One region of the Schinkia azotoformans genome, then DNA from elsewhere that is predicted to be linked to it. Evidence: riboswitches for the same ligand, from Rfam matches in the RefSeq annotation. Region 1 holds a riboswitch; each other region holds the start of a gene.
What was found. A riboswitch is a leader RNA that binds a small molecule or an ion and turns the genes downstream of it on or off. The one in region 1 is predicted to bind cyclic di-GMP.
Positions count from the first base shown of each region.

Region 2: another riboswitch for cyclic di-GMP. It lies ahead of P9E47_RS13265 (anti-repressor SinI family protein); the one in region 1 lies ahead of P9E47_RS00025 (EAL domain-containing protein).
Region 3: another riboswitch for cyclic di-GMP. It lies ahead of P9E47_RS01320 (CZB domain-containing protein); the one in region 1 lies ahead of P9E47_RS00025 (EAL domain-containing protein).

Region 1 is NZ_JARSMD010000001.1:1,176-5,534, forward strand. It holds gene P9E47_RS00015 (protein-export chaperone SecB) at 1-248, shown strand, start outside; gene P9E47_RS00020 (VOC family protein) at 684-1,037, opposite strand; gene P9E47_RS00025 (EAL domain-containing protein) at 1,923-2,642, opposite strand; cyclic di-GMP riboswitch class I at 2,722-2,807, opposite strand; cyclic di-GMP riboswitch class I at 2,989-3,076, shown strand; gene P9E47_RS00030 (competence protein ComK) at 3,367-3,831, opposite strand; gene P9E47_RS00035 (helix-turn-helix domain-containing protein) at 3,981-4,250, opposite strand.
Region 2 is NZ_JARSMD010000021.1:85,562-89,920, reverse strand. It holds gene P9E47_RS13295 (heavy metal translocating P-type ATPase) at 1-425, shown strand, start outside; gene P9E47_RS13290 (Crp/Fnr family transcriptional regulator) at 397-1,134, shown strand; gene P9E47_RS13285 (YojF family protein) at 1,238-1,582, shown strand; gene bshB2 (bacillithiol biosynthesis deacetylase BshB2) at 1,605-2,267, shown strand; gene P9E47_RS13275 (helix-turn-helix domain-containing protein) at 2,472-2,789, shown strand; gene P9E47_RS13270 (helix-turn-helix domain-containing protein) at 2,835-3,173, opposite strand; gene P9E47_RS13265 (anti-repressor SinI family protein) at 3,246-3,407, opposite strand; cyclic di-GMP riboswitch class I at 3,429-3,511, opposite strand; gene P9E47_RS13260 (YbaK/EbsC family protein) at 3,797-4,297, shown strand; gene P9E47_RS13255 (iron-sulfur cluster biosynthesis family protein) at 4,330-4,359, shown strand, end outside.
Region 3 is NZ_JARSMD010000001.1:291,324-295,682, forward strand. It holds gene P9E47_RS01315 (methyl-accepting chemotaxis protein) at 193-1,881, shown strand; cyclic di-GMP riboswitch class II at 2,062-2,145, shown strand; gene P9E47_RS01320 (CZB domain-containing protein) at 2,125-2,484, shown strand; gene phaC (class III poly(R)-hydroxyalkanoic acid synthase subunit PhaC) at 2,583-3,638, opposite strand; gene P9E47_RS01330 (3-oxoacyl-ACP reductase) at 3,852-4,359, opposite strand, start outside.

The sequences.
Region 1 (4,359 bases):
TAAAGGTACGAATATCTGGCTTGTTTGAGATATTATCTGAAATTGACGTGGTTAATGAAAATCAAATTATTAATTTTTATAAGGTGAATGCAGTAGCAATACTATTCCCTTATTTACGTAGTCTTGTGTCAGACATTACTAGCAAAGGTAGTGAGGCACCTGTAATTTTACCAACATTGAACATAGCCGCTATGATAAATGAAAATGAACTTGAGGAAAATGAAGATGAATTTGCAGAATTAGAATAGGGACCTTAGGCATGCATTGAGATGGTCTATATTCTTATTCTGCTTATTTTTTTGTAATTAACTGAATATTTTGACATTAAATACGACATTTATGGAACATGGGGGCGGTTCGCGTGTTCTAATTTGAGCCGTTTTTTGCTTGTGGCTCTGTTATCAATCTTAAATTATAGAGATATGTGATTACGGTCATAAGAATGTACCACTTCTGCCATGTTTTTTACCAGCGATTGTCATAGGTTTTACCACTTGTTGCTAACATATTTACCAATGGGGTAAGATCAGGAAAACATGGATTATAACTTTAAGGGACCTGAAAGATAAAAAAGTCTAATACCTCCATATTTTTACCGAGGAATTAGACTAATGATCTACAACAATCGCGTCCGATTGTGGAATAGCAAGGAGTTTCTATTAGCTGGTTTAGTGAAATCTAGATTAGATGTGTTCAACATATTCTGCAACTAACCCATCTGGATGCTTAACGATCATATTCTTTCCTGTAGGAACTCGAGAGGGTTCTCTAATTATTGTTGAACCATTGTTTTCTAAGAAATTTTTAAATTCATATACTGAGTCCACTAAAAAAGTAACTTTTGTCTGTTTAAAAGGTTTTAAATCTTCTTCTTTACCGGAAATAAGTAATAAGTCATCAATCGATGCTAATTCTAAATTTTTTAGTGGCATTTCAAATCTCATATCAACGTTATGGTTTGTTAATTTTTCATAAAAAGCAATTGCAGAGTCAAGTTCGTTTACATAAATGCGGACCAGCTTTTTTAAAATCTTCACCACAAATCCTCCTCGTATCTCATTTAATTTGTTTACCACTATTTAACATTATAAAGATCCCTTATTCAACTGAAGGATGGCATATATACAGTATCGGTAAAAAAACATTGAAATGATGCACCTTTTATCATTGTTTATATGTAACCGTAGAATGGCGTTTAAGGACTTGACTTGGAGCCTCTGTGGGTACGATTTGTCTTGAAAGGCTGAAGCAGTTGTTTCATCAGGCAAACGAGCCTATCATACCCACCTCTCCAAGTAAAGTCCTATCGTTGTTTACGTTGTAAACTATAATTATTTACTGAATAAGTAAACAAAGATAGAAAAGGGCTGATTTTGTTTCGTTATTTACGATGATTACGGTCAAAAATCATACTGTATATATATTTGTCTTTAGATTAATAACTACAATGACAATTGGAACATCCCATCGGTTCTTCAATTATGACACCTAAATCAAAAAGAACGCACCCTCGGAATAAAGAAATGCGCCCAATTGTTGAAGAAGATACTGGTATTTATCATATTTATTCAGATAACGTTCAAACTATTAGTTTTAGGTGCCTTATTATTGTAATTGTAAAATGAAAAACGCAAAGAGGAAAGTTTTGTTTTTGTTCTTAAAAGGAAGCCGATTGGAAGCGCCTTTTCCCCCAAGCCTACATCTTCTGAGAGGATTTATTGGCTAGATGATGTATTTCTACTTTGAACTCTCCCTTGTTTCCTATTTTGTTCAAACAATTGGAACAATAGAAGAAAGGGCATTTTTCAGCCATAGAATCATATAGGCATTTTGTTAAGTGAAATAGTTTTTTCTTCTCTTCTAAGTTCTATTCACCCTGAAAAAGCCCCTTCTCAATTATTTAAGTTGGGGCTCGATACTTCTTAATTAATCTTTTCAGGCATACCTAGATAGTATCCTTGAGCCATACGTACACCTATATCTCGTGCAGTATTTAGACTTTCTTCATTCTCTATTCCTTCCAGTACTAAATTTACATTTGTATTGTCACAGTACGAAAGTACAGATTTAATCATGTCTTGCTTATTTACAGATTTCTCAAGGTTTTTAGAAAAATATCGATCTAGTTTTATATAATTTGGTTCAAATTCAATTATTGATTGCATGGAAGGCCAGCCTTTACCAACATCGTCAAGGGCAATTGAAAATCCATACTCTTTTAATAATTTTACCCTTTCAAACAATAAATTTAAGTCGAAAGTATCAGTTTCATTAATCTCAAAGATTATGTGTTGACAGGACTCCTTGAATTTTGTAAAAATATCATTTAGAAATGCAGGAAAAGTTTTATTTATAAGAGTCGATGGGAAGACGTTTATAAATAACTTTAATTCTTTTTTCATAAACCTTCTATTTATGAAATGGGAACTCGTTAGGGCTTTATGGATAGACTTGGTGTCTAGATCATAGAGCCTATTTGTTTTTTTTGCCTCACTAAATATAAAATCAGGAGAGCCCATATTTGTTCTTAACAGGAATTCACCACCAATTGATGAATTATCATTCAGGTTATATATGGGTTGAAAGTAATGTTCAAATTGATTTTGATCAATTAAATTATTTAATAAACTTTTAGTCTTCAAAAATCTCTATCCTCCTTTCAATGGCAAAATAAAAATCCACCAAAAAGGTGGATTAGAAAAGTTTTTACATAACCATCTCTTTGGTAACCCGGCTACCATAGTTGTAATAACGTTAGGCCCGTGGCTTTGCGTCCCTATTTTTCAATAGGTTTGCCATTTAACTTTCGGTATGATATTTAATTTAGAATAAATTATATATCATATTGGTTGGAATTACCACTTGTTTTTTGGATAAAAGCACAGTATTGACAGATCCAAGAGAAACTTCGCTTCCCTCCAATATAGGTCCGCAGCCTCTTATCAAGGGTGCTATAAATATTGTATTGTTTCTGTATAACACGTAGATTATACGAAATGGCAAAGCCATTGAAAAATGGTGGCGCAAAGCTATAGGGACTAATGTTGTTTTACAACTATGTCAGCCAGTTTCCGAATACAACAAGTTTTATTCCGTCGATTTGTGTGGATTAAGGGGAGGAATCCATGTGTTGAAAATTTTTATGAAGGTCGGTTATTATTTACACCGTTATTTACAAGGATACAATGAAGTACTGTCAAATGACGCCTTATGTGAAGAACTTAAATCTAAGTTCAGATCTAAAGCAATATACCATGGGCATAAAGCTAAGAGTTTATTATCAAGATTTTAATGGAATGCCGGGACAGTTCTTGTGTTCCAATTTAATAATGGAATACAAGAACCGTCCCTATGTTCCTGGGATAATTAAAACCCGATAATGCACATGGCTGTTCGCTGCATTTGTTTTTCTAATATATATTGGGATTCTTGTAAAGAGATGCGTTGTCCATTTTTAAATGTGACCACTGATTGAACGCTTAGTTGGTCGGGAGATTTATATGTTGATATGTATTTGACATGATGATAGAAAATCCAGTTACATTCAAACGATTTTGGTGAGTGGGTTGGAAATGCAAAAATTTCGTCTTTTGGATTAATTGGAATGGGAACCTTTTGCTGTGAACCGGTCCTATAACTTACAGCTCTACGTCTTCCATCATAGGTAGAACCGCCTTCTAGACAGGCATCCTTGACAATTTGAATAGGTGTTTTTCGAACATAGAATTGTTGGTTTTCTTCAAGTACAAGTGTGGAGTATTCCGTATGAGCAACCGATAATAAAGCCATCGTATTTTGATTTACCTCATAATGATTGATGATTTGTTTCATAATGACACTCTCCTATTTTAGAATATTTTGATGATAGTTTAACAACTTAAACAATCGACATTTTCTTTTCTAATAGAAATAATATCCACTTATGAAAACGTTTGCAAATCATTGAAAAATAAGTACATGCAATATTTATTTAGGGAATTTTACCTTTTTTCTAGCTTTACTAGCATTTCGAATTGCGGTTTCATATCGTTAAAAAGCTGATCAATGCTAATGCCACGACCGACAAATATTTTATACAGAGTTAGAGCATCCGGTAATTTTTCACCTCGTTCAATCTTTCCTATATAGCTGTCGTCAAGATCTGTTTTTGAAACAAATTCTGATAATGTTAACTTTTTCTTACTGCCTTCATAACGTTTTTGTCTTAAAGTTTTACCAAATAAATTTCGAAACAGTTTTCTTCTTAGCATTCAATCAGCTCCTTAATAGGTTTGATTCTATTATCATTTAAAAAATTACATTTTTCCACACCCTATCGGTCACATTTTGTTCAAATTCTAAGATTTTTTTAGTTCATTT
Region 2 (4,359 bases), on a different contig from region 1:
AGATAAAAGAGTTGAAAAATAATGGATTTAATGTTGCAATGGTAGGAGACGGTATAAATGATGCCCCAGCTATTGCAACAGCTGACATTGGCTTTGCAATGGGTGGTACAGGTACCGATGTCGCAATGGAAACTGCAGATGTAGTTATCATGGCGGATAAACTAGAAAAATTATCAGAAGCCCATAGATTAGCAAAAGCAACAATCAGAAATATGAAGCAAAATATGTTCTTCGCGGTGGGTACGGTCATTTTTCTATTAGTTGGTGTACTGCTAAAACAGGTCTTCCTAGCATCTGGTATGCTGATCCATGAATTAAGTGTATTAATTGTCATTATGAATGCATTAAGACTTGTCTATTTTAGGAAAACTAATAAAAAGAACAGGAGCTCTCTTAATGGAACATTGCTGCCATCATCACGATGAAAATAATCAAGATATGAAAAGTCTTTGTATATCGATTGTCCCGATTTTTAATCATTTGCAATTTAATGAGATGCTTGAAATTGTCAAAACGAGCAAAACGAAAACCTATAAAAAAGGGGAAATGGTATTCAGGGCGGGTGAACCTTCAGATCATTTGTATATTGTGCACAAAGGACAGGTGAAAATTTACCGCCTGTCCGAATCTGGGAAAGAACAATTAATTCGGATCATGGAGCCCGGCGACTTCATGGGGGAGCTAGCTCTTTTTACTGATGAATCATTAACAAGCTATGCTGAAGCAATGAAGGATACTGAAATTTGTGCTATACATAAAACTGAAATGAAGGAGATGTTGTTATCTAATCCTTCCATTTCGTTAAAAATTATTGAAGAATTCAGCAGAAGATTGAACGATACGGAAAAAAATATCGAAAGCATTAGCTCTCACGATTCAGAAAAACGTTTAGCTTCTTACTTATTAGGGTTATCAGCAGGTAATGATGAAGTTGGAACCGATCATGAACCGATTCAAATTACCTTGCCAATGAGTAAAAAGGACTTAGCCTCCTATATGGGAATGACTCGCGAAACGTTAAGCAGGCGGTTGTCATCCTTTCAAGACCAAGGTCTGATTTCTATGACCGGTCAGCGCAAGATTACCATTTTGGATGTGGATGCACTAAGTGAAATTGAGAATGGGGAGAACTAAAGGTTAGATACCTTTATCAATAAGCCTTTTTTGTTGAGTCTTCCTAGAACTTTTTAGTAAGATAAAATATAATTGATATCACTAATTTGAAGGAGGGTCAACATTGAAACCGATTAACCCAACGGAAGTACAAAACAAACTCGATGAATTCAATGAACAAGATCTTTATTTACATTTAGAAACAACAAATGGTGCCTATGCTTCCCATAAAGACCAATCTGTTATGACAGTAGGGGCTTATATTCGGAATGGATTAATTCGTTACCAGCATGCCAAAATCACAGGAAACGGACCCTATCGTGTGGGTATGAAATTGGAAATCGGATGGGTATATGCAGAAGGCTTGACCCACTGGGAAGTCGATGAAAAAAATCGGCTATTATTAGCGGGGCATGATGCAAATGGGAAACTTGCTGTAGCGTGTCAGTTAAGTAAGGAACCATTTTAGAGAGGAGTGTATGACCGTGGAAATGGAAAGACATGTTTTAGTTATTCTTCCACACCCAGATGATGAGGCCTTTGGGGCTTCAGGAACAATCAGCCTACATAGTGAAAAAGGGACACCTGTTACTTATGCTTGCTGTACCCTTGGTGAAATGGGACGTAATATGGGGAATCCGCCCGTTGCGAATCGCGAAACACTCCCATTAATTAGAAAAAATGAACTTATAAATGCAACTAAAGCTATTGGTATTACAGATTTAAGGATGCTAGGTTTACGTGATAAAACATTGGAATTTGAGGACATTGATGAGCTGGCCGATCGTTTTCGAGCCATTATTGAAGAAGTAAACCCATCACTCGTCATTTCATTTTACCCGGGCTATAGTGTCCACCCGGACCATGATGCTACAGGGGCAGCTGTTGTTCATGCAATGAAGCAAATGCCAAAAGAAGCTCGCCCTAAATTACAATGTATGGCATTTTCGAATGACTGTTTTGAAAAATTAGGAGAACCGGATTTAGTTGTTGATATCACTTCTGTTCAAGATAAAAAAATTGCCTGCATTCTAGCCCATGAAACGCAAACAAGTGCCGTTATGGAAAATTTGTCTGAAAAACTATTGAATAAGGATCCTGATGCATTAGCATGGATCAGTACTGAACGCTTTTGGACGTATAGATTTGCTTAAGAGGACTCGATTATGAGTTCTTTTTTTTGGGGTTCATCCTACTCTCTCTTTAAGTAAAATAGCTTTGCATATGAATGAAAGGTAGAGTATACTTTAATTGTATGTTCTATATAAAGAACGAATGTGTTTTTTAGAGGTTGCGTTCTTAATAAAATGTTGGAGGGAGGGATTTTCACTTAATTAATATTATGAAGGGGACATAATATGAATGGAAAGAAAATTCGGGACCTACGAATGAAGAAAGGGATGTCATTAACAGAGCTGGCAAAATTATCGGGAATTTCAAAGTCTTATTTGAGTTTTATTGAACGAGGAAAACAGACAAACCCAAGCATTGAAGTGATTGAAAAAATTTCAAAAGCATTAAGTGTTGACCTTCAATCATTACTAACTTCCAATAAACTACAAAAACAAATCGACCCCCAAAATCTAGACAAAGAAGTGATACAGCTGGCGATTGAAATGAGTAATTCAAATATCGATAAAGAAAAATTAAGACAGTTAATAAATCTGCTAAAATAAAAAGCTGGGATGAATTAGTAAAACCATTCCATCCCAGCTTCTTTTTTATTCATTTTCATTATTTTTCCGTTGTTCGATCTGCCATTTTGTGAATTCTAAAAATTCACGAAATTGTTCTTTACTTACCCCAGATTCTGCTGCTTCCTGAGCTAGCTTTATCCATTCCGGATCTAATGAATCTTCATTGGCCCCAGCATTTATAAGTGATTGAACACTTATATCTAAAACTGCTGCTATTTTTTCTAAAAATTGAACAGAGGGATTAGATTGAATATCCCGCTCAATCGAGCTTAAATAGGATTTTGCAATACCTGCCTTTGCAGCCAAATCTGATAGTGAGAGCCCCTTCTCTTTTCTAATTGTTTGGATACGTTTCCCTATCATTGATATCTCCCTAAGCGTATGATTTATAATAACATCTTATCATGAATGTTCATTATTAGAAAGGCTCATATCCTACATTTCAACATTGTCGCTATTATTTCTTAAAAATACCCTTATGTCCTCAATCGATAGTCCCATTGATTTTGCAACTAAAAGTAATTGTAACCACTCTAAATCAATTGTGGGTAGTTTAATGTCTTGAGTCTGAGAAGACTGTGTACTTTGAGTATCCATATTTCCCCCTGGTTTATTACTTTTGGTAGCCCAGCTATCAAAGTTATGCCTTAGATCTGTGGCTTTGCGTCCCTGTTTTGCAAGCAGGTTTGCCTTTTTCAAAGTATGGATTTTGACTTTCGAACAAAATCTTCTGTATTGCTAATAAGAATAATTTTTTATTGGATGCATCCCCCTTGTTGGATAAATTTATTAGTACTTTCGTTTTAGTGAATTAGGGAATTTGTAATAGTTCATCTAATTTTATTATAGGGTTTCCGATTTATTGCTACCTTTTCAGGGTGAAATATCGACAAAAATACATCAAACGTGGAAAGCCATATTTTTCTAATTCTTATAAAGATATGATATCATTTTAAGTAATACGTATGAAAGAAAGGATGTATAATTTGTCTCTTGAAAATGTAAAAGCTCATTTTAAAAAGTGGAATCGTGAAAAGGATGTCATGGAATTTGATACTTCAAGTGCAACGGTTGAACAAGCCGCTGAAACTATTGGGGTTATTCCAGCACGAATTGCAAAAACATTATCATTTAGAGGAGAAGACGAAAAAGCGATATTAATTGTTGCTGCCGGCGATGCCAAAATTGACAACAAGAAATTCCGCCAAACATTTGGTTTCAAAGCCCGAATGCTCACGCCGGATGAAGTTCTGGAACAAACAGGACATGCCATTGGTGGAGTGTGCCCGTTTGGCTTGGCCAATGATTTAGATGTCTATCTCGACGTCTCCATGAAACGCTTCGAGACCGTTTTCCCCGCCTGCGGAAGCACAAACTCCGCGATCGAATTAACAATTGAGGAAATAGTTCAATATTCATATGCAAAAGAGTGGGTCGATGTTTGTAAAAACTGGGAAGAAGATGGGTTAGAAGAAGCGGCTGTATAGTTTTGCTTCGATAGCAATAGGGGGAGGAACTGATGTTATCTATAACTGATGCAGCCAAAACA
Region 3 (4,359 bases), 290 kb from region 1:
ATGGTTTTTTGTTTTGAATATAGATTTCAATTTAGGTGGGTGGAAAATGAGGCATACAGATGAAGTCCTGGAGTCAGATCTTCAAAAGGAAATAAATAGTCTTTAAAACCAAGGAACAACTGTTGGCGTTATTTTACCGACATATAACCAAAAAAAATTGAAAAAAGTAATATTAGGAGATGGACATTAAAAATGAAATTAACAGTCGCAAGAAAAATGTATCTAGGCTTTAGTGCTGTTTTAGTTCTTTTACTAGTAATGGCGGGGTTTTCTTATTACCAAATTGCAGAAACAAAAAATACATATGAAAACGTGTTAAACGACCGTGTTGAAAAAATTAACCTTGTCCGTGGGATGTTAGAAGTAACAAAGGATATTGAAATTGCTAATCTAGCGTACTTAATCATTGGGAATGACGAATCATTAGCTGCTTATGAGGAATCTTTGGCTCGATATAATAAGTTAAGTACACAATTAAAATCATTATTAAATACAGAAAAAGGAAAGAAGCTGCTAGATGAAATTGATCAGTACTCAATGCAATACATTGAATTAGCTCAAAAAACAATTTTTTTAAAAAAGGCTAACAATCTTAAATACATGGATGATATTTCAAAAGAAGCCCCACTTATCATGCAAAGTATTAGTAATAAGGCTGAAGAAATGATTATTAATGAAACAAATGAACTAAATAATGCTAGAAATCAAACGTTGGAAATAGTGAAAGGGATACAATTTGTCCTAGTTATATTAAGCATTATTGCTCTTCTTCTTGGTGCCGGAATTGCTTTTTATATTAGTCGAATCATTTCAAATCCGGTAAGAAAGATTGCGATTGCTGCAGATAAAATAGCAGATGGCGACTTAACGCAAGAGGAAATTCAAATTAAAAATAAAGATGAAATTGGCGAGTTGGCCCATGCTTTTAACAATATGACTTTTAATCTTAGGCAAGTAATACAACAGATTAATAGTAGTTCTGAACAAGTGGCAGCCTCATCTGAAGAACTACAAGCAACAAGTGAACAAGCAACAGAAGCTACAGAACAAATTGCATCCGCAATCCAGGAAGTGGCCGGTGGATCAGAAACCCAAGTATCAAGTTCAAAACAAAGTGCCATTGCAATGGAAGAAGTATCACTGGGAATCCAAAGAATTGCTGAGTCCTCTACAACAGTTAGGGGTTCTGCACAGGAAGCAACAGTTTTATCAGAACAAGGATATCAATCCCTGCAAGCTGCAATCCATCAAATGGAATCAATTGAAGAGGGAACACAAAACACGACAGCTGCTATTAAAAATTTAACAGAGCGTTCAAAGGAAATTGGAAATATTATTGGTGTAATTACGGATATTTCTGAGCAAACAAATTTATTAGCTTTAAATGCTGCCATTGAAGCAGCAAGGGCTGGAGAACATGGTAGAGGCTTCACAGTGGTAGCCGATGAAGTGCGGAAATTAGCAGACCAATCACGTGATTCAGCTTCCCAGATTGTACAGTTAATACAGGAAATTCAAAAAGATACTGAAATAGCTAATAACGAGATGATGCAAAACATTAATGAGGTAGATATAGGAAAGAATGTTATCCAAGAGACAGGTACAGCTTTCCAACAAGTGTTGAATGCTGTTCAGCAAGTTAATACTCAAATCCAAGAGGTATCTGCTGCATCAGAACAAATTTCAGCCAACACAGAACAAGTGACAGCTTCTGTAGAGCAATTAGCCCAAATTGCGAAAGATGCATCTGAACAATCACAAGGCGTTGCGGCTGCCTCCGAAGAGCAATTAGCCTCAATGGAGGAAATCAGTAACTCAAGTGAATCATTAAGCAAACTAGCACAAGAATTACAAGAATTGGTTGCAAAATTTAAGATTTGATCCATTTCGAATAAATAAAGAGAGCCGCTTGTTCAATAAGATAACGGAGGGAAACCTCTTTTTTTCTTTTTGAAAGTATTATTATTACATATTTTGTAGAATCTATTGATTTTAAACAGAATTTCGCGATAATAATAGAATAGGAATTTAGAATCAGGAATTTTGAAATACTAAATAAACTAATGACAAAGATGCTATGAAAAACTACCTATATTTGGGCACTTGGGTATTTTTGAGCGAGTAGTGCAACCGACTTTTTTAAAGGATATTGTAAGAGTTGCAAAAACAGATCATCTACTTTGGAAATGGAAAGTTTATAATATGATGTTAGGATTAGAAACACAGGAGAATATAAACGGACAGTCCCACGAACATTGTAGGTTAGGAAAGTGGTATTATGGGGATTTGCCTACACAAGTGAAATCTAGGGACACATTTAAACGATTGGAGGAGCCTCATAAGGAAGTCCACCATTATGCCAAAGTTGAAGTGGAGTATTATGGAAAAGGTGATATGGTTGGTGTCGAGCAAGCTTTTGTACAATTAGAAAGGGTTTCTAACAATGTTATTGATTTGTTAAATAGATTAGAGTCAGAACTATAAACTTTTCACTGGGTCGGAGTTCCCGACCCTCTGTCCCATCTAAACCAAACAAAAAACTGCCTGCACATCGCAGACAGTTTTTTACTAACTACTTAAATTTAATTCGAACGCTCAGCTAACCAGTCGCCAATCGTAGGGAAAGTTAGTGAAACTGCTTTTGGACCAAATGTTACAGATACATGGCCTGTTGGCACACATACGTATTTCTTGTCTTTACTTGAAATTTTATTCATTAAAGCTTCGACTTGATGTGGCATAGCAATAAGATCGCGCTCACCAGAAATATTAAGTACGTTTGCCTTAATTGCACTTAAGTTAACTTTACGTCCACGGATAACAAGTTCATCTTTAATTAATTTATTTTGCTGATAAAATTCACGAATCCACTGACGATAAGCCTCACCAGGGAATGGAATTCCATCCTGCAACCATTTTTGCATTAATCTCCAGCTTTCTACGAATTTCGGATTTTCTGAGCGGTCATATAATGTAACATATGGACCAATGAAATTCGAAAGTGGATCTAGCATTTTATTGCCAAAATCAATCATTTCAGGGGGAACATTTCCTAATGTTTCTACTACTTTATCAACATCAAAGAAACGGTCATCTAGGAAACTACCATATAAACCTGTGTCTTCGAAATCAAATGGACTTGTCATAAATACTAGATTCTTAATAGGTAATTCAGGATGAAGGGAAGCAAAGATCGATGTCATTGTTCCGCCCATACAATATCCTAGCATAGAAACAGAATTTGCTTTTGAAGTACGTAAAACCTTCTTAACGGCTCTAGGAATATAATCTAATATAAAGTCATCAAGCTTCATATTACGATCTTCGTAGCCGGGCGTACCCCAATCAAGCATATACACATCAAAACCTTGGTCAAGAAGGTACTCAACAAGACTGGACCCTTTTGTGATATCAAGGATATAAGGCTTATTGATTAGTGCATAAACCATTAGAAGAGGAGTACTATGTTTTTTAGGTTTATCTGAAATATAGCGATATAATTTTGTTTTGTTTCTTGTCCAAATGACTTCTTTTGGTGTTAAACCTACTTCCGGTTCTGGATCTTTCGTTAATACTTCCATCGTTCTTTTAAACCGGCGATAGGATTGTTTTGCCTCATCAGGCATTACATCTATCATTTCTTCTAATTGTTTTTCTAAGATCAATCTGTACACACCCTTCTTGGAAGATCATTTCACTGTCTAGCTCCAGCGCCTATCGCCTAGCAAACTTCAGGACTCCTCCCTACGATAAGTCAACTAAGAATTGCTAGCGCAATTCAAGTTTCCTTTATCTCAGTCGAAGCCCCTCCAGTTTGTACGGCGATGAGCAAGGCGCTTCCGCTTTTCTTATTACATTGCAAGTCCGCCGTTAATATTCAACTGTTGACCGGTGATATATGCTCCATCTTTACATAGGAATAATACGCCTCTTGCAATTTCTTCCGGATGACCAAAACGCTTTTGAGGAATTTTAGCCACGATTTGTCCGCGAATTTCCTCAGGAATTTCTAGAACCATACTTGTTTCAATAAATCCAGGGCAAATCGCATTTACAGTTACATTTGTTTTAGCTAATTCAAGTGCAAGAGATTTTGTAAATCCAATCAAACCAGCCTTAGCTGCTGAATAGTTTGTTTGACCAAAAGCACCTGTTTGGCCAATTACAGAGGAAATATTGATGATTCTACCAGCGTCAGATTCAGACAGATGTGGCAATGCAGGCGAAATAGTGTTATATGAACTATTTAAGTTAACATCAATCACTTTTCTCCAATTTTCTTCTGAAAGCTTTTTAAATGAACTGTCTCTAGTGATACCTGCATTATTAACCAAGATATCTAGACGTCCATATTTTTCA